DNA from 4 places in the Streptomyces sp. S063 genome. Region 1 is predicted to be linked to each of the others. Evidence: riboswitches for the same ligand, from Rfam matches in the RefSeq annotation. Region 1 holds a riboswitch; each other region holds the start of a gene.
The links. A riboswitch is a leader RNA that binds a small molecule or an ion and turns the genes downstream of it on or off. The one in region 1 is predicted to bind cyclic di-AMP.
Positions count from the first base shown of each region.

Region 2: it holds a riboswitch for cyclic di-AMP, as region 1 does, so the genes downstream of both, CCZ36_RS31315 (LysM peptidoglycan-binding domain-containing M23 family metallopeptidase) here and CCZ36_RS21925 (C40 family peptidase) in region 1, are expected to answer to the same signal.
Region 3: it holds a riboswitch for cyclic di-AMP, as region 1 does, so the genes downstream of both, CCZ36_RS32870 (transglycosylase SLT domain-containing protein) here and CCZ36_RS21925 (C40 family peptidase) in region 1, are expected to answer to the same signal.
Region 4: it holds a riboswitch for cyclic di-AMP, as region 1 does, so the genes downstream of both, CCZ36_RS12570 (transglycosylase family protein) here and CCZ36_RS21925 (C40 family peptidase) in region 1, are expected to answer to the same signal.

Region 1 covers NZ_CP021707.1:4,696,683-4,700,837, reverse strand. The annotation lists gene pcrA (DNA helicase PcrA) at 1-824, opposite strand, end outside; cyclic di-AMP (ydaO/yuaA leader) riboswitch at 1,082-1,248, shown strand; gene CCZ36_RS21925 (C40 family peptidase) at 1,247-2,443, shown strand; gene CCZ36_RS21920 (hypothetical protein) at 2,499-2,852, opposite strand; gene CCZ36_RS21915 (C40 family peptidase) at 3,056-4,135, shown strand.
Region 2 covers NZ_CP021707.1:6,896,342-6,900,496, reverse strand. The annotation lists gene CCZ36_RS31320 (SGNH/GDSL hydrolase family protein) at 1-229, opposite strand, end outside; gene CCZ36_RS31315 (LysM peptidoglycan-binding domain-containing M23 family metallopeptidase) at 394-1,353, opposite strand; cyclic di-AMP (ydaO/yuaA leader) riboswitch at 1,357-1,516, opposite strand; gene CCZ36_RS31310 (tyrosine-protein phosphatase) at 1,961-2,773, shown strand; partial or broken gene CCZ36_RS36120 (DUF6126 family protein) at 2,813-2,985, opposite strand; gene CCZ36_RS31305 (helix-turn-helix domain-containing protein) at 3,050-3,658, opposite strand; gene CCZ36_RS31300 (aspartate aminotransferase family protein) at 3,722-4,155, opposite strand, start outside.
Region 3 covers NZ_CP021707.1:7,237,673-7,241,827, reverse strand. The annotation lists gene CCZ36_RS32890 (type III polyketide synthase) at 1-456, opposite strand, end outside; gene CCZ36_RS32885 (UbiA family prenyltransferase) at 574-1,470, shown strand; partial or broken gene CCZ36_RS32880 (dihydrodipicolinate reductase) at 1,716-1,931, shown strand; partial or broken gene CCZ36_RS36155 (FAD-dependent monooxygenase) at 1,908-2,145, opposite strand; gene CCZ36_RS32870 (transglycosylase SLT domain-containing protein) at 2,242-3,078, opposite strand; cyclic di-AMP (ydaO/yuaA leader) riboswitch at 3,082-3,240, opposite strand; gene CCZ36_RS32865 (FAD-dependent oxidoreductase) at 3,725-4,155, shown strand, end outside.
Region 4 covers NZ_CP021707.1:2,791,167-2,795,321, reverse strand. The annotation lists gene CCZ36_RS12575 (transglycosylase family protein) at 92-1,117, shown strand; cyclic di-AMP (ydaO/yuaA leader) riboswitch at 1,405-1,583, shown strand; gene CCZ36_RS12570 (transglycosylase family protein) at 1,589-2,296, shown strand; gene eno (phosphopyruvate hydratase) at 2,620-3,900, shown strand; gene CCZ36_RS12560 (FtsB family cell division protein) at 3,995-4,155, shown strand, end outside.

The DNA.
Region 1 (4,155 bases):
AAGCGGCGGCGGTAGTGCTCGGCGACGTCCGGGAAGGCCTGGAGAAGGTGGACCGTCGTCATGATGATGTCGTCGAAGTCCAGGGCGTTGGCCTCGCGCAGGCGGGCCTGGTAGAGCGCGTACGCCTGGGCGAGGGTCTTCTCGAACCCGTCGGCGGCCTGCCCGGCGAAGGTCTCCTCGTCGATGAGCTCGTTCTTGAGGTTGGAGACCTTGGCGGTGAAGGACTTCGGCGGATACCGCTTGGGATCGAGATCCAGATCGCGGCAGACCAGGGCCATCAGGCGCTTGGAGTCGGCGGCGTCGTAGATCGAGAACGACGAGGTGAAGCCGAGCTTCTTCGACTCGCGGCGCAGGATGCGGACGCACGCGCTGTGGAAGGTCATGACCCACATGGCGTTGGCGCGCGGGCCGACGAGCTGCTCGACGCGCTCCTTCATCTCGCCCGCGGCCTTGTTGGTGAAGGTGATCGCGAGGATCTGCCCGGGGTGCGTGCCGCGCTCGGCCAGCAGGTGGGCGATGCGGTGGGTGAGCACCCGGGTCTTGCCGGAGCCGGCCCCGGCGACGATGAGCAGCGGGGATCCGGCGTGCACGACGGCGGCGCGCTGCTCGGTGTTGAGCCCGTCGAGCAGCGCGGCGGAGTCGATCGCCGGGCGCGGGTGACCGTCCCGGTAGTACCCGTCCCGGGGCGGCGGGGGCGCGTCGTAGACGCCCTCGAAGAGGCCCTCCGGCACCGCTTCGGGCGCGTGGTCCTCGGGGGGCGGCGGGGGGCCGTCCTCCGCGGGCTGGAGGCCGGTCAGGAAGTTGTCGTCAAAGAGGCTGCTCATCGCCTCCCGAGTCTAGGCGGCCGGACTGACAACCTTCCGCCGAAGCCGGGAAGCGGGGACCTCAGCCCCACGCACGGAGAGCGGACGTACGCGTTCCGTGAAAAAGCGCCCGGTCGGAGGGGGTGCGGGACCCCCGATCCGGAAAGGTCACGAAAATGTATCGGGCATATCGCTCATCGTCCTTCCCAGCGGTGGGGCGCTTTGGCTAGCGTGCTCGGTCAGGTGATCCGTACCTCCCTGAGGCGAACCGCGCCTGACGGACACCTCTGCCGAATCCGGCCTGCCGTCCTGGCAGTTCGGAACCGGGGACCCACACGCAGAACCGGGGTGAATCGGTCCGTGCCCTCGCATGCGGACCGTAGGACAGCCTTCCGTTCCGTCCGAACCCGACAGCTAACCCGGTAGGCGGTCCACGGAAGGAGATGCCGGTCTTGGCATCGCATCGCAAGCCGCGCACGAAGGTGCGCACCACCACCCCCGCCGTCGGGCTGACGACGGCCGCGCTGGCCTCCGTGACGTTGCTCTCCACGCAGAGCGCCACGGCCGCGCCCGCGGAGCCGAAGCCCGCCATCGAGGACGTCCAGAAGAAGGTCGACGCCCTGTACCGGCAGGCGGGCACGGCGACCCAGGAGTACAACCGGGCCAAAGCCGCCTCCGCGTCGCAGCAGAGGAAGGTCGACGGCCTGCTCGCGGACGTGGCGAAGCGGACCGAGAGGATCAACGAGGCGCGCCGGGCGCTGGGCTCCTACGCGGCTGCCCAGTACCGCAGCGGTGGCATCGCGCCCACGGCGACTTTCTTCTTCGCGGACGACCCGCAGGGGTACTTCGACCAGAGCCGGCTGATGGACCGGGCGACGGAGCGGCAGCAGAAGGCCGTGAGCGACTTCCGTACGCAGCAGGCATCGGCGGCGAAGAAGCGCGCGGAGGCCGTGAAGAGCCTGGAGACCCTGACCGAGACGCAGGCCACGCTCGCCTCCAGCAAGAAGGACGTCCAGGCCAAGCTGACCGAGGCGCGCGGGCTGCTGTCCCGGCTGACCGCCGAGGAGAAGGCGCGGCTGGCGGAGCTGGAGCGCAAGAAGGAGGCCGAGGCGAAGGAGAAGGCGGCGAAGCTGGCCGCCCGCCAGGCCGCCGAGGCGAAGGAGAAGGCCGAGGCCGAGGAGAAGGCCCGCGAGGAGGCCGCGCAGGAATCCGGCGGCGGTTCGGGATCCGGATCGGGCAGCGGTACGGACACGGGTCCAGGGTCCGGCTCCGGTACGGACAGCAGTTACGCCGCCAAGGCGGAGAAGGTGCTGGCCTTCGCCCGCGCCCAGATCGGGAAGCCGTACGTGTGGGGGGCGTCGGGCCCCTCCAGTTACGACTGCTCGGGGCTGACACAGGCGGCCTGGCGGGAGGCGGGCGTGACCCTGCCGCGGACCACCTGGGACCAGGTCGAGGTCGGCACGCGGGTCGCCACGTCCGACCTTCAGCCCGGGGACCTGGTCTTCTTCTACGACGACATCAGCCATGTCGGCATCTACAAGGGCGACGGGATGATGATCCACGCCCCGAAGCCCGGTGCGAACGTGCGCGAGGAGTCGATCTACTACATGCCGATCTACGGGAGCGTGCGCCCGGCGTGACCCGGGGCGGTGGCGGCCGGTGAACGGCCGCCACCGCCAGGCTTCAGGTCCGGCCTCAGGTCCAGATCGTCGCGATGAAGATGTTGACGGTCGTCAGGGCGCCGACGGCGATGAACGCGCCCTTGTCGACCTTCTCCTCGTCGCGCTTGACGTAGACCAGGGCGAGGATCACGACCAGCAGCGCCAGCTTGATGCCGATCTTGACGTTGTTGACGGTCTGGTCGTCGGCCTGGTTGAGGCCGACCAGGGCCACGCCGGTGACCAGCATGGTCAGCGCGCCGTGCAGCATCGCGGGGGTGAACCGGGCGGCCCCCGCCCCCATGGCCTTCATCTGCGTCAGGAAGCCGCCCAGCAGGGAGGCGATGCCGATGATGTGCAGGGCGACGAAGACATTGATGAGTACGTCCATGGCTCCGGAGCCTAGCCATGGCCAAAGTTTTACCTTTCAGTGAGGCAAGCCTTCCTCGATCGCTTCGATCATTCGTGACCGGCGAAACGTCACATCAGGGCAATAGCTGTCATGGCGACCCTTTTCTCCGCGCCGGGATTAGCGTCCATCCCGGACCCCGCCGCCACCCCCGGCGGGCAGCCGAGAGGAAGGATGCCGCCCCCGTGGCAGCGCACCGCAGGTCAGCTCATCGAAAACCCAAGCAGCGCCCCCTCACCGGCCCTGCTGCCCGCACCGCCGCCACCTTGGCGCTCGCCGGGGCCGCCACCGCCGGCTCCGTCACCGGGGCGGGCGCGGCCCCCGCCGAACCGGCCCCCACCGCGGCCCAGGTCAAGGCGAAGGTCGACCGGCTGTACCACGACGCCGAGGTCGCCACCGAGAAGTACAACGGGGCGAAGGCCAAGGCGGACGCCGCCACCCGCACCGTCGACGCCCTGACCGACGAGGCCGCCCGCCGCACCGGCCGTCTCAACACCGCCCGGCACGCGCTCGGTTCGCTGGCCACCGCGCAGTACCGTTCCGGCACCCTCGACCCGGCTCTGCAACTGGCGCTCTCCTCCGACCCCGACGCCTATCTGGAACGCGCCTCCTACCTCGACCGGGCGGGCGACCGGCAGACCGGGCTGCTGCGGAACATCAAGCGGCAGGTCTCCCGGATCGCCCAGGTCAAGGCCCGCGCCGACGAGGAGACCGAACGCCTCGCCGCCCGCCGCGCCGAACTGCGCGAGCACCGCACCGCGGTCCGCGCCAAGCTCGCCGACGCCCGGAAGCTGCTGGACACCCTGACCGCCGCCGAACGCGCCGACTACGAGCGCTCGGCCGACACCCGGCACGGCGGCGGCCCGGACCGTTCCGACCGCTCCACCGCCCGCAGCGGCTCGGTCGCCGCTCCGAACTCCCGCGCCGGGCAGGCCATCGCCTTCGCCCACGGCGCGATCGGCAAGCCGTACGTCTGGGGCGCGACCGGCCCGAACGCCTTCGACTGCTCCGGCCTCACCCAGGCGGCCTGGAAGGCGGCGGGCGTGAGCCTGCCGCGCACCACCTACACCCAGATCAACGCCGGACAGCGCATCCCGCGCTCCCGACTGGCCCCCGGCGACCTGGTGTTCTTCTACTCCGGGATCAGCCACGTCGGCCTCTACATCGGCGGCGGCCAGATGATCCACGCCCCGCGCCCGGGGGCGCCGGTGCGTATCGCGCCCATCGACCAGATGCCTTTCGCCGGGGCGACCCGGGTGGCGTAGAGCCTGTCAGCGCGCCCCGG
Region 2 (4,155 bases), 2.2 Mb from region 1:
GATTGGCGTAGCGGAAGTCCCCGTGCGGGGAGTCCTCGTGCGGGGCGTCCTCGGAGCCGGCCCGGCCGGGGGCCGGCAACCGGTCGGCGAGGAGCACCGCGAAGCGGTCCGCCCAGCCGACGAAGGTCCCGTCGGGGCCGGGGTCGCCGACGCCCTCGGTGAAACTGTCGCCGATCGCCGCGTACGACCCGATGGTGTGCTGCTGGTTGTTTCTCGAATCGTCTGCCACAAGGACTTATCCTGCATCGTCCGATGTGACCTACGCGACCGTAATACGGGGTTGACGGGTGGTGAGATAGACCACCCGGTCAGTTTTCGGTAAACCCGGAATAAAGCGAGGGGCGGTGCGCCGCCGCGCACCGCCCCTCGCGGACACTTCTCGTCGCCGCTGGGTCAGAGGGAGACGCCGTGCTGACGCAGGTAGGCGATCGGGTCGACGTCCGAACCGTAGCTCGGGCCGGTGCGGACCTCGAAGTGCAGGTGCGGGCCGGTGGAGTTGCCGGTGGAGCCGGAGAGGCCGATCTGCTGGCCGCCGGTGACGGTCTGGCCGACCGAGACGTTCAGCGCGGACTGGTGGGCGTACTGGGAGTACATGCCGTCCTCGTGCTGGATGACGACCTCGTTGCCGTACGCGCCGCTGTTGCCGGCCGAGACCACGGTGCCCGGGCCGATGGCGAGGACGGGGGTGCCGGTGGCGGCCTGGAAGTCCGAGCCGGTGTGGTAGCCGCTGGACCAGCTGGCGCCGGAAGCGCGGTACTGGGTGGTGACGTTGGCGTTGGCCAGCGGGGCGGACCAGCCGGAGCCGGTGGCCTCGGCGGCGCCGGTACGCGCCGGGGCGCCGGAGCCCTCGGAGTCGTCGGCGGAGATGGTGTCGCCCTTCGGGGCTTCTTCCTTCGGCGCGGCCTTCGGGGCCGGTTCGGCCTTCTTCGGGGCGGCCTTGGGGGCGGCGGACTTCTCGGCCGGGGCGGAGCCCTTGGCGCCGAGGGTCAGCTTCATGCCCGGGTGAATCAGGCTGGGGTTGTCGCCGACTGTGGAGCGGTTGTCCTGGTAGAGCTTCTCCCACCCGCCCTTGAGCCGGTGCTCGGCGGCGATCTTCGACAGGTAGTCGCCGGAGACCACGGAGTACGTCTTCGGGGCGGCCTTCGACGCGGCGGGGGCGGCGGCCGGAGCGGTGTGCGCGGCGGCGACCGAGGCGGCGGCCGGCTTGGCGGCCGGGGCGGTCTGGTCCGCGGCGTTCACGGCGGTGGCGCCGATGAGCGGGAGGGCGAGTGCGGCGCCGCCGGTCCCGGCGGCGAGGACGCCGCGGGAGATCGGGCCGGACTTCGGACGACGGTGCTTACCCTTTGCGGGCATGGGGAAGTTCCTCTCCGGCGCCTGCGAGGTGAGCTGTCGGGTTCGGGCTGGAGATGCCCGGTCGCGTCGCGGCGACTTCACCCTAGCCGGTCCGGATCACTCCGGCTCGGCGGCTTACCTGGTTCCCCCGCTCCTGCCACACGTGAGTGGGTGGGTGCGAATTCCGGGCGGCGGCAGGATTAGGCGATCCGTCCGGATTGACGGTGACCGTAAACCGGTCAGGACGGGCGGAACAAGCCATCGGTTGCCCGGCGGAATCATCGATTCGATATCGCTCCGGATTTCCCGTCACACTCCGTGGATGGCGGATCTTGAATTTCCTTACGGGCAACGGGAATGCTCGACGGCGCTCTCACCACGGACCGTCACGGATATGATCCCGCTCACCTCCGAAATCCCATCTCCCCCATTAGCGGGGCATGTTCTGCGAAATGCACCAATACGGACATGCCGCGAGCGGCACCGCCTGACACCCGGTCAGCCGGGCCGCCCGGCACCCGCCCCCGGGGAGGCGACCATGATGATTTTCCGTCGAATCGATGTCGTATCGTCACGGGAGCGCCCTCGCCGGAGAGCCGCGCCGACGCCCGAGAACCGAGGAGTCCCCGTGACGCAGCAGGTGCCGCAGATCCCGCCGACAGAGGTCGTGCTGACCGGAGTCCGCAACTTCCGCGATGTGGGCGGGCTCCCCACCGCGGACGGGCGGCGCACCGCCTTCGGCCGGCTCTACCGCAGCGGCCATCTGGCACACGCCACCGCCGAGGACGCGGCCTTCCTCGGCGGGCTGGGACTGCACACGATCTTCGACTTCCGGCACTCCGCCGATCACCGGCTCGACGGGTACGACATCGAGCTGGCCGGTGTCCGCAATGTCAGCATTCCGCTCTCGGACCCGGCCGATGGCGCGGAGTTCTGGCGGCTGGTGGGCAGCGGGAACATCGAGCAGCTGCGCTCGGTCCTCTCCGGCAGCAAAGGCGTCGACCGCATGATCCGGATGTACCGCGCGACGATCGAGGACCGCACAGCCGAGCACAGCCGGGTCCTGCACGCCCTGGCCGAGGACAGCGTCCCGGCGCTGATGCACTGCGCGGCGGGCAAGGACCGGGCCGGCCTCTCGATCGCGGTCGCCCTGCTCGCGGTCGGCGTCGTGCCGGAGGCGATCGAGGAGGACTACCTCAAGTCCAACGATCTCCACCGCCGGTACAAGGTGAAGCGCTCCGACCCGTCCGGCGCCGGCATGTCGCCCGAGGTGCTGGAGCTGCTGGACCCGCTGTTCGGGGCGCGGCCCGCCTATCTCGCGGCGGCCTTCGCGGCCATCGAGGAGAACTGGGGGACGACGGACCGCTATCTGTCCGAGGGGCTGAAGCTCTCCCCCGCGACGCGGGAGCGGCTGAGCGAGCGGCTGCTCGACGAAGGCTGACCTCTCCCCCGTGACGGCGGCCCGCGCCGGAACGGGCCGTCACTTGCTCCCGGCCACCACGAAGAGCAGGTAGAGGAAGGCCGCGATGATGTGGCCCGCCACCAGATAGGCGAAGAGCCGGATGATGACGCCGCGCGGCATCCGCTTCTCCTGCGGGTCCTCGTTCGCGCGGCGTCCGGGCCCAGCGGGTCGTAGTGCTCGGAATCGGACATGACGGTCCTCTCTGCCGGCCTCGCGGCCGGTGGCATGAAGGGTGGGGCCGGCGGGAGCGGCCGGTCAGCGCGAGTGCAGTCCGCTGCCGAGGCAGAGCTCGGCAGCGGGGCTCTGCAGCAGGGAGTGGACGAAGAGCAGCTCCGCGCCGCGGCGGTCGACGGCCACGATCCGGTGCGGGGTGAGCGAGTCGAAGTGGGCGCTGTCGCCGGGTTCGAGGTCGTGGACGGTGTCGCCGAGACCGACCCGCAGCCGGCCCTCCAGGACGTAGAGCCACTCCTCGCCGGGGTGGACCCGGACCAGGTCGCCCTGAGCCCCGTACGGGACGCGCACCCGCAGTGCCTGCATCGCGCGGCCGGAGCCGCCCGCCCGCCGGTACATCCAACCGTCGGCCTCCGCGCCCTCGAAGCCGCCGCCGCGGATGATCGCGTCCCGTTCGGGCGGCTGCTCGCCGAGCAGCTCGGAGACCGTCGTACCGTAGATGCGGGCGAGCCCCAGCAGCATGGGCAGCGAGGGCTGCCTGCGGCCGGTCTCCAGCCGGGAGAGATGGGCCGGCGAGAGTTCGGCCCGCTGGGCCGCGGTCTCCAGGGTGAAGCCGCGGGCGCGGCGCAGATCGCGCAGTCGGGGTGCGACGCCGGGGAGCTCGTCCGGCGCCCCTTCGTCCGGAGGGTTCATATGCCTATTGGGCCAGGAGTTTTCCTCAGAGGCAAATAACTTGCCTCTGAGGCAAATGCGAGGTCAGCGGTTGGCGACGGCCTGCTTGACGAGGGTCCGGCCGAAGTCCCACATCAGTCCGCCGCCGCTGTGCGCCTCCTCCATGACGGACGTGAACGCCGCCACGAAACGGTCCACCTCCTCGTCCCCGATGACCAGGGGCGGAATCAGTTTGATCACTTCCAGGTGGTCGCCGGAGACCTGGGTGAGGATCCGGTGCTTCTGGAGGAGCGGCACGACGATCATCTGGGCGAAGAGTCCCTTGCGGGCGGCCTGGAGCATGGTCCAGCGGCTGCGGAGCTTCAGCGAGGAGGGCCGGCCGAACTCGATGCCGATCATCAGCCCGCGCCCGCGCACCTCGTGCAGCAGTTCGTAGCGGTCCACCAGGGCGGCCAGCCGCTCACGCAGCAGATCGCCGGTGCGCCGGGCGTTCGCGACGGTCTCCTCGTCCTCCATCA
Region 3 (4,155 bases), 2.5 Mb from region 1:
GTAGTCGTGCAGCCGGGCGGTGCCGGCGGCTCCGGCGACGCAGCCGAGGCCGAAGACGGGCAGTCGTCTGACGTCGGACCGCATCCCGAGGCGAGTGACGAGCCGGGCGTCGATCGAGGGGGCGGCGATGCCGGTGACGGAGGTGAACATCAGCAGGTCGACGTCGGTGGGGCGCAGCCCCGCCGTCCGCAGCGCGCCGCGTACGGCCTGGGCGCCCAGGTCGACGGCGGACCGGATGAACACGTCGTTGGACGGGCCGAAGCCGTCGAGGTCGCGATAGCCGTCCAGCGGCAGCACCGTGTGCCGGCTGCGGACCCGGGCGTTCTCGTGGAGCCGGTCGAGGACGCGGCGGTCGGCGCCGGGCGGCAGGCAGGTCCGGGCCACCATGTCGGTGACCTCGCGCTGGGTGTGACGGTGCGACGGCAGTGCCCCGTGCACCGCGGCGATGCGGGTCATCCTGCCTCCTGCTTCGGTGGCGTCATGCCCCCATCCTGCCCACAAGGCGGGATGAATGCCGCAAAAGACCCGCCCGGTCGTGGCATTGACGGGGCGACAGCGCTCTACGATCGCCCGATGGACGCCACGGAGAGGGTGAGCCCGGCGGGCTCCGTTCCGGTCGACGCCGCTCCGTCCGGTACCGGGCGGCGGGGCGGCCGGTTCGTGGGGCTCGCGCTCGCGTGCCACCCCGGTCCCGCGCTCGCGGTGACGGCGCTCACCTGCGCCCTCGCCCTCGGGTCCGGCCTCGGTGGTCCGCGTTCCGCGCTGGTCACGGCGGCCGTGCTGACCGGGCAGCTCTCGGTGGGCTGGTGCAACGACGCGTACGACGCGCGGCGTGACGCCCGGGCCGGCCGCCGAGGGAAGCCCGCGTCCGACGGCACGGTCGGGGCGGGCGCGGTGTGGGCGGCGGCGGTGGTCGCGCTCGCCGTGTGCGTACTGCTCTCGCTGGCCTGCGGGGTTCTCGCCGGTACGGTGCACCTCGCCGCGGTCGCGGCCGCCTGGCTCTACAACCTGCGCCTCAAGGCGACCGCCCTGTCCTGGCTGCCGTACGTGGCCGGGTTCGGAGCCCTGCCCGCCGCCGTCGCCCTCTCGCTGCCCGGCGGTCCGGCGCCCCGGTGGTGGACGGTGGCGGCCGGGGCCCTGCTCGGGTTCGCGGCGCATCTGGCCGACACGCTCCCGGACATCACGGTGGACCGGGCGGCCAGGATCCGAGGCCTTCCGCACCGGCTGGGCGACACGGGGACCCGGCTCCTGCTGCCACTTCCGCTCCTCGGTGCGACGGCAGTGCTCGCGCTCGGGCCGCCCGGACCGGTGGACGCCGCGGGTGCGGCGGCGCTCGTCCTGGCGGGAGCGGCGGCGTTCGCGGGCCCGGCGCTCGGCCGCCGTTGGCGCAAGGCGGCGCTGGCCGGAGCGGTGGCCGTGGCGGCGGCGGATGTAGCGCTGCTGCTGGTCGGGGGCGTGGCGACGGGCTGAACGGACCTGCGCCGGACGGCCCCCTCGCGGCCGGGGCCTCGGCCCCGGTCCCGGCCGAGGACGGCAAGCGGCCGCAGGGGTCGTACACCGTCTCGGCGCAGGTTCACCCGCGCGAAGCGCGGAACCCCCTGAGATGTTCCCGTACTGGCGGATCCCCCCGCCGGTACGGGAACACCTCTTCTCCCGGCCGATCCGGTGGTGTCACGGCTCCGGGAAGTGCAAGGCCCCGGGGCTACCCTCCGCGCATGATTCCCACGGTGGTCTGGGGTACCGGCAACGTCGGCCGCGCCACGATCCGCGCCGTCGAGGCCCATCCGGCGATGACACTCGCCGCCGTCCTCGTACACGATCCCGCCAAGGTCGGCCGTGACGCGGGCGAACTCGGCGGTCTCGGCCGCCCGCTCGGGGTCGCGGCCACCGACGACATCGCCGCCGTCCTGGCCGTCCGTGCCGGGGGTGTCCCAGGCCATGCCCCTCTCGACCATGTGGACGTCCGTGCCTGCCTCGGCGAGGCGGAGGGCGGCCACGGAGCCGCCGTATCCGGTGCCGACGACCAGGACCGGTACATGGGCCCCGGATCCGACCGGTGCCGCCGCCGCACGGACATCCGCCCATGCCCGTGGGGCGTGCCCGGCGATCGCGGCGACCCCCCAGAAGAGAACCTGTTCCAGTGATGAAACTTGGGGGTAATTTCCCGGCGACCCCCGGTACGACGAAGGAGCCCCGGACCGTGCGGTCCGGGGCTCCTCGCGCTGTTCGGGCGCGCGGGGATCAGTAGGCGCCGAAGACGTTGTCGATCGAGCCGTAGCGGTCCGCGGCGTAGTTGCACGCGGCCGTGATGTTGGCGACCGGGTCGTAGCTGTCGGTCGAGGTGCCGGGCACGTGGTAGGCCTGGAACGTCGGGTCGATGACCTGGAGCAGCCCCTTGGACGGGGTGCCCTTGACCGCGTTGGAGTCCCAGTTGTTGATGGCGTTCGGGTTGCCGGAGGACTCGCGCAGGATGTTGCGGTGGATGCCCTCATAGGTGCCGGGGATGCCCCGCTCGGCCATGATCGCCAGCGATTCCCGGATCCAGCCGTCGAGATCGTTCGTGTAGGTGACGGCCTTCTTCTCGGCGGCCGGAGCCGCCTTGGCCACGGGGGCGGTGTTGAGGCGCTCCGACCGGTCGGCGCGGTCCGCCGCGGCACCGCGCGCGGCGGACGGGGAAGCCTTGGCCGCCTTGTCCTTGGACGAAGCGGCGGACGCGGCTCCGATGACCAGCTTGATACCGGGGTGAATGAGATCGGGATTCGATCCGATGACCTTCCGGTTACCTTCGTACAACTTCTTCCATCCGCCGCTGACGGAATGCTCGCGGGCGATCTTGGAAAGGGTTTCGCCGGCCACCACAGAATGCTTGGCAGGGTCGGCCTTCGCGGCGGAATTCGCCGGCGTGGCCGCCGCGGCGGGCGCCACGGCCTGCGGGGCGACGGCGGGTGCGGGAGCGGCGAAGGCGCTGGTGGCGCCGATCACCGGGAGGGCGAGGACGGCTCCACCGGTGGTCACGGCGGCGAGGCCGCGGCCGAGCGAGGTGGACTTGGGACGGCGGTGCTGACCCTTTGCGGGCATGGGGGTTTTCCTCTCCGGCGCCTGCGAGGTGAGCTGTCGGATTCAGACGGGAGATGTCTGGCCGCACGGTCGTGCGACTTCACCCCAAGCCGTTCCGGTTACGGATCGGCGACTTACCTGGGTCCCCCGCTCCTGCCGTACGTGAGTGGGTTTCGGATTCCCGGACGGCGGCAGGATTCGGCGTTCCATCCGGATTGACGGTGACCGTAGGCGAGAAACGCCGGACGGAACAAGCCCCCCATTCCTGATCTCCTTTTCCGCACATGATCGAATTGCGGAATTCCCGGATCGGGTGACGCCGTCATGGCGTCAACTTTCTTCGCACAGAAGGGAACCGATGCGTCCACTTCGACGTCCGGACTCTCGGACGTGACGCTCACCACTCCCTCGCGGCGATGGCGAGAACGGGACCAAACAAATGCTCCCAGAATCCCCGATAGGACCTTTACGGATCAGGAGACCCATAGAGGTCAAATCGACCATATCGGAATAACGAAACGGGCCAATCGGGCACTCTAGGCAGGGGCGGTCGAAGGGTCCGCGCGGCGATCGCTTACGGTGTGGGGTGGAGACTAGTAAGCCAACCCTTACCTCCGACGTACGCTGTACCTGCCCGCGTTCGCCCGCCCCGAAGGATCACCACGCCATGACACGCCCCGTCCGCGTCGCCATTGTCGGAGCCGGCCCCGCCGGTATCTACGCTGCGGACGCGCTGCTCAAATCCGAGGTCTGCCAGGACCCGGGGGTCTCCATCGACCTCTTCGAGCGCATGCCCGCGCCCTTCGGCCTCATCCGCTACGGCGTGGCCCCCGACCACCCGCGGATCAAGGGCATCGTGAAGGCCCTGCACCAGGTGCTGGACAAGCCCCAGATCCGGCTCTTCGGGAACGTCAGCTACCCGCACGACATCGGCCTGGACGACCTGCGGTCGTTCTACGACGCGGTGATCTTCTCCACCGGCGCCGAGGCCGACCGCGCGCTCGACATCCCCGGCATCGAGCTGGACGGCTCCTACGGCGCGGCCGAGTTCGTCTCCTGGTACGACGGGCACCCCGAGGTCCCGCGCACCTGGCCGCT
Region 4 (4,155 bases), 1.9 Mb from region 1:
CTCACGCGTCACTTGTGCGCCGCCGCAGGCACGGAATCCCGCTGCTCGGCGCTCAGGTCACTCGCTTGTCAGTCGCACGGAAGGCATACCCATGGGCTCCGCGAACGGCAGACACCGCCGCCCTCGCCAGGCACCCGCCATCGTCGTCGCCGCAGGGGTGACGGGATCGGCCATCGCCATCCCGCTGCTCGGGGCGAGCGGCGCGACCGCCGCCGAGGCCACCACCTGGGACCGGGTCGCGGAGTGCGAGAGCGGCGGAATGTGGAGCGCCGACCTCGGCAACGGCTACTACGGCGGGCTCCAGCTCTCGCAGGAGACCTGGTCGGCGTACGGCGGTACGGAGTTCGCGCCCCGTGCCGACCTCGCCAGCCGCTCCCAGCAGATCTCCGTCGCCGAGAAGGTCCTGGACGACCAGGGGCCCAAGGCGTGGCCGAGCTGTGCGGTGATCTCGGGTCTCGCGGTGGACGGCAGCCTCCCGGGCGTCGACCCGGGCACCTCGCCGGCCCCCGACCCGACGACCGCCCCGACGGACGAAGCGGATGCACCCGACGAAGCGGATGAATCCGGCAAGTCCGATGAATCTGATGAGTCCGGCAAGGGCGACAAGAGCAGCAAGGGCGACTCTGCGGACAAGGGGGGCAGTGGTGACGCGGAAAAGAGTGGTGAAGCCCCCGACTCGTCGGTGACGCCCACCGCTCCGCCGTCCTCCGGCGCCCCCGACGCCACGGACCCCTCCACCGCTCCCGACGCCTCGAAAGGCAAGGGCGGCAAGCACCGCGGCACCCCTGCGCCCGAGGGGGCCGAGTCGGGCCGGGAGGACGGCCCGCGCGGATCCGGCCGGCACGCCTCGCGCGGCGACGGTGACGCCCGGGACGGCGGTGCGGCGACCGCCGGCGCGTACACCGTGCAGCCCGGCGACAACCTCTGGGCGATCGCCAACGCCCAGGAGCTCCCCGGTGGCTGGACCGGCCTGTACGAGACCAACAAGGGCCTCCTGGGCTCCGACCCGGACCTGATCCTGCCCGGCCAGAACCTGGATCTGGGGCTCGACCGGGGCTCGGATCAGGGTGTCGGCCAGGATGTCGAGGAGCCCGCCGAGGCGCCTGCCGCCAACTGATCCAATTCGGGAAAAAGCCCCGAAAACAGAGGCAGTTAAGAGGCCTATGTCCACTTTGCGTAAGTGAGACATGGGTCTCTTTGCTTCAACTCGCACGCCCCTTCCGGCTCATTCGCACACATCGCCCCCGACCTGCGGAAACGGCCTGCCGGTTGCCGCGAGTTCGGGGCGATTGCCCCCTATGTCCATCTTTGAATGTCGGGGTTGCCTGTGTTTACGGTCTAACTGCTCGCACCGCGGGCCCCGTCGACCGTCACGCCGAATCCTGCCGTCGGTCGAAGGGAACAGACGCGTAAGCGCCGTAGGCAGGAGCGGGGGACCCAGGTAAGCCGCCGGGTCCGCACGGCCCCCTCCGCGGGGGCGTACGGGACCGGCTAGGGGTGAAGCCGTGCGCAAGGACGCACGGCCGGGCAACTCATCAGCCCGAACCCGACAGCTCACCTCGTAGGCGTCGGTGAGGAGATTCGTTCCATGCTGCTGAACAGCAAGGGCAAGCACCGCCGCCCGTCCAAGGCCGCCCGTATCGCCACCCTCGCCGGTGTCGCCGGTGCCGCCGTCGCCGTCCCGCTGATGGGCGCGACCAACGCTTCCGCCGCCTCCGTCGAGACCTGGGACGCCGTCGCCCAGTGCGAGTCCGGCGGCAACTGGTCCATCAACACCGGCAACGGCTACTACGGCGGACTGCAGTTCTCGCAGTCCAGCTGGGCCGCCGCCGGCGGTACGCAGTACGCCGCGCGCGCCGACCTGGCCTCCAAGGACCAGCAGATCGCCACCGCCGAGAAGCTTCTCGACATGCAGGGCCCGGGCGCCTGGGCCTGCGCCGGCGCCGGCGGCCTCACCAACGACGGTGTGGACCCGGGCGTGAACCCCGGCGGCTCCGGCCGGTCCGAGAGCAAGCCCGAGCAGGCGCAGCCCCAGCGCCAGGCCGAGCAGCCCACCACGCGCAGCGAGCAGCGCGAGGCCCCCAAGGCCGAGAGCAAGAAGACCGTCACCACCCCGACCGGCGAGAAGGTCGAGAAGGGCGACGGCGAGTACAAGGTCAAGGCCGGCGACACCCTGAGCAAGATCGCTCAGAAGGAAGGCGTCAAGGGCGGCTGGAGCAAGCTCTTCAAGCTCAACGACGACATCGTCAAGGACGCGGACCTGATCTTCCCGGGGCAGCAGCTCCACCTGAAGTAATCGCCGTCTCTCCTCCCCGGAGGAGCGGTGTCCGGCGGCACTTCTCCTCGCACGGCTTCCCGGCCCGGCGCGCTCTTCCCCCCAGCGCGCCGGGCCGGGTTCTTCGTGGACGGCGGGAGCCCGGGGGCCCGCATGCGTTCACCTCTTGTTGTTACCCCTCAGTAGATATCTAGAGTTCTGTCCCGCTATGCAGGCCCTCGGGTCCTTTTTCGTCCCAGGAGGCGGGCGGTCGGCCGACGGACGCGGCCGGGCCGGATAGGCTCGGGTCGCAAGGCCACAGTGACCCTGCACAACCAGTGTCAGATCCCAGAAGGAGATGCCTCGTGCCGTCCATCGACGTCGTCGTAGCCAGGGAAATCCTCGACTCCCGGGGGAACCCCACGGTCGAGGTCGAGGTCGGCCTCGACGACGGCAGCACGGGTCGTGCTGCCGTTCCGTCCGGCGCCTCCACCGGTGCGTTCGAGGCCATCGAGCTTCGCGACGGTGACCCCAACCGCTACCAGGGCAAGGGCGTCGAGAAGGCCGTCCTCGCCGTCATCGAGCAGATCGGCCCGGAGCTCGTCGGGTACGACGCCACCGAGCAGCGCCTCATCGACCAGGCGATGTTCGACCTGGACGCCACCGAGAACAAGGCCTCGCTCGGCGCGAACGCCATCCTCGGCGTCTCGCTGGCCGTCGCGCACGCCGCCTCCGAGGCGTCCGACCTGCCGCTCTTCCGCTACCTGGGCGGCCCGAACGCGCACCTGCTGCCCGTTCCGATGATGAACATCCTGAACGGCGGCTCGCACGCCGACTCCAACGTGGACATCCAGGAGTTCATGATCGCGCCGATCGGCGCGGAGTCCTTCTCCGAGGCCCTGCGCTGGGGCGCGGAGATCTACCACACGCTGAAGAAGGTCCTCAAGACCAAGGGCCTGTCCACCGGACTCGGCGACGAGGGCGGCTTCGCCCCGAACCTGGAGTCCAACCGCGCCGCCCTGGACCTCATCGTCGAGGCCATCAAGGAGGCCGGTTATGTCCCGGGCCGCGACATCGCGCTCGCGCTCGACGTCGCCGCGTCCGAGTTCTACAAGGACGGCGTCTACGAGTTCGAGGGCAAGTCCCGCTCGGCCGCCGAGATGACCGAGTACTACGAGGAGCTCGTCTCCGCGTACCCGCTGGTCTCCATCGAGGACCCGCTGTACGAGGACGACTGGGCCGGCTGGAAGGTCATCACCGACCGCATCGGCTCCAAGGTGCAGATCGTCGGCGACGACCTCTTCGTCACCAACCCCGAGCGCCTGGCCCGCGGCATCGAGGAGGGCTCCGCCAACGCCCTGCTCGTCAAGGTCAACCAGATCGGTTCGCTGACCGAGACCCTGGACGCCGTCGAGCTGGCCCAGCGCAACGGCTTCAAGTGCATGATGTCGCACCGCTCCGGCGAGACCGAGGACGTCACCATCGCCGACCTCGCCGTCGCCGTGAACTGCGGTCAGATCAAGACCGGCGCCCCGGCCCGCTCGGATCGCGTCGCCAAGTACAACCAGCTGCTGCGCATCGAGGAGATCCTCGACGACGCCGCGGTGTACGCGGGCCGCTCCGCCTTCCCGCGCTTCAAGGGCTGACCCGCAGCGCCAAGCCGGTGGCCTCCGCCCGTCCCCGCACCCGGTCCCGTACCGTGTGCGGGGACGGGCGTGCGTAACGGGGAGGCGGGGAGACATGGCCGGAAAGGACCGCGACCGGTTCTCCACCGCGACCAGGCTGCGGCTGCTCGGCGAGCAGACGGCGGCCCGCGTGTACCGGTCCCAGAACCGCCGCCAGGCCCGCCGCTCCCGGCTCACCGGCCGGGCCGCGTTCCTGGCGCTGGTGGTCTGCTCCCT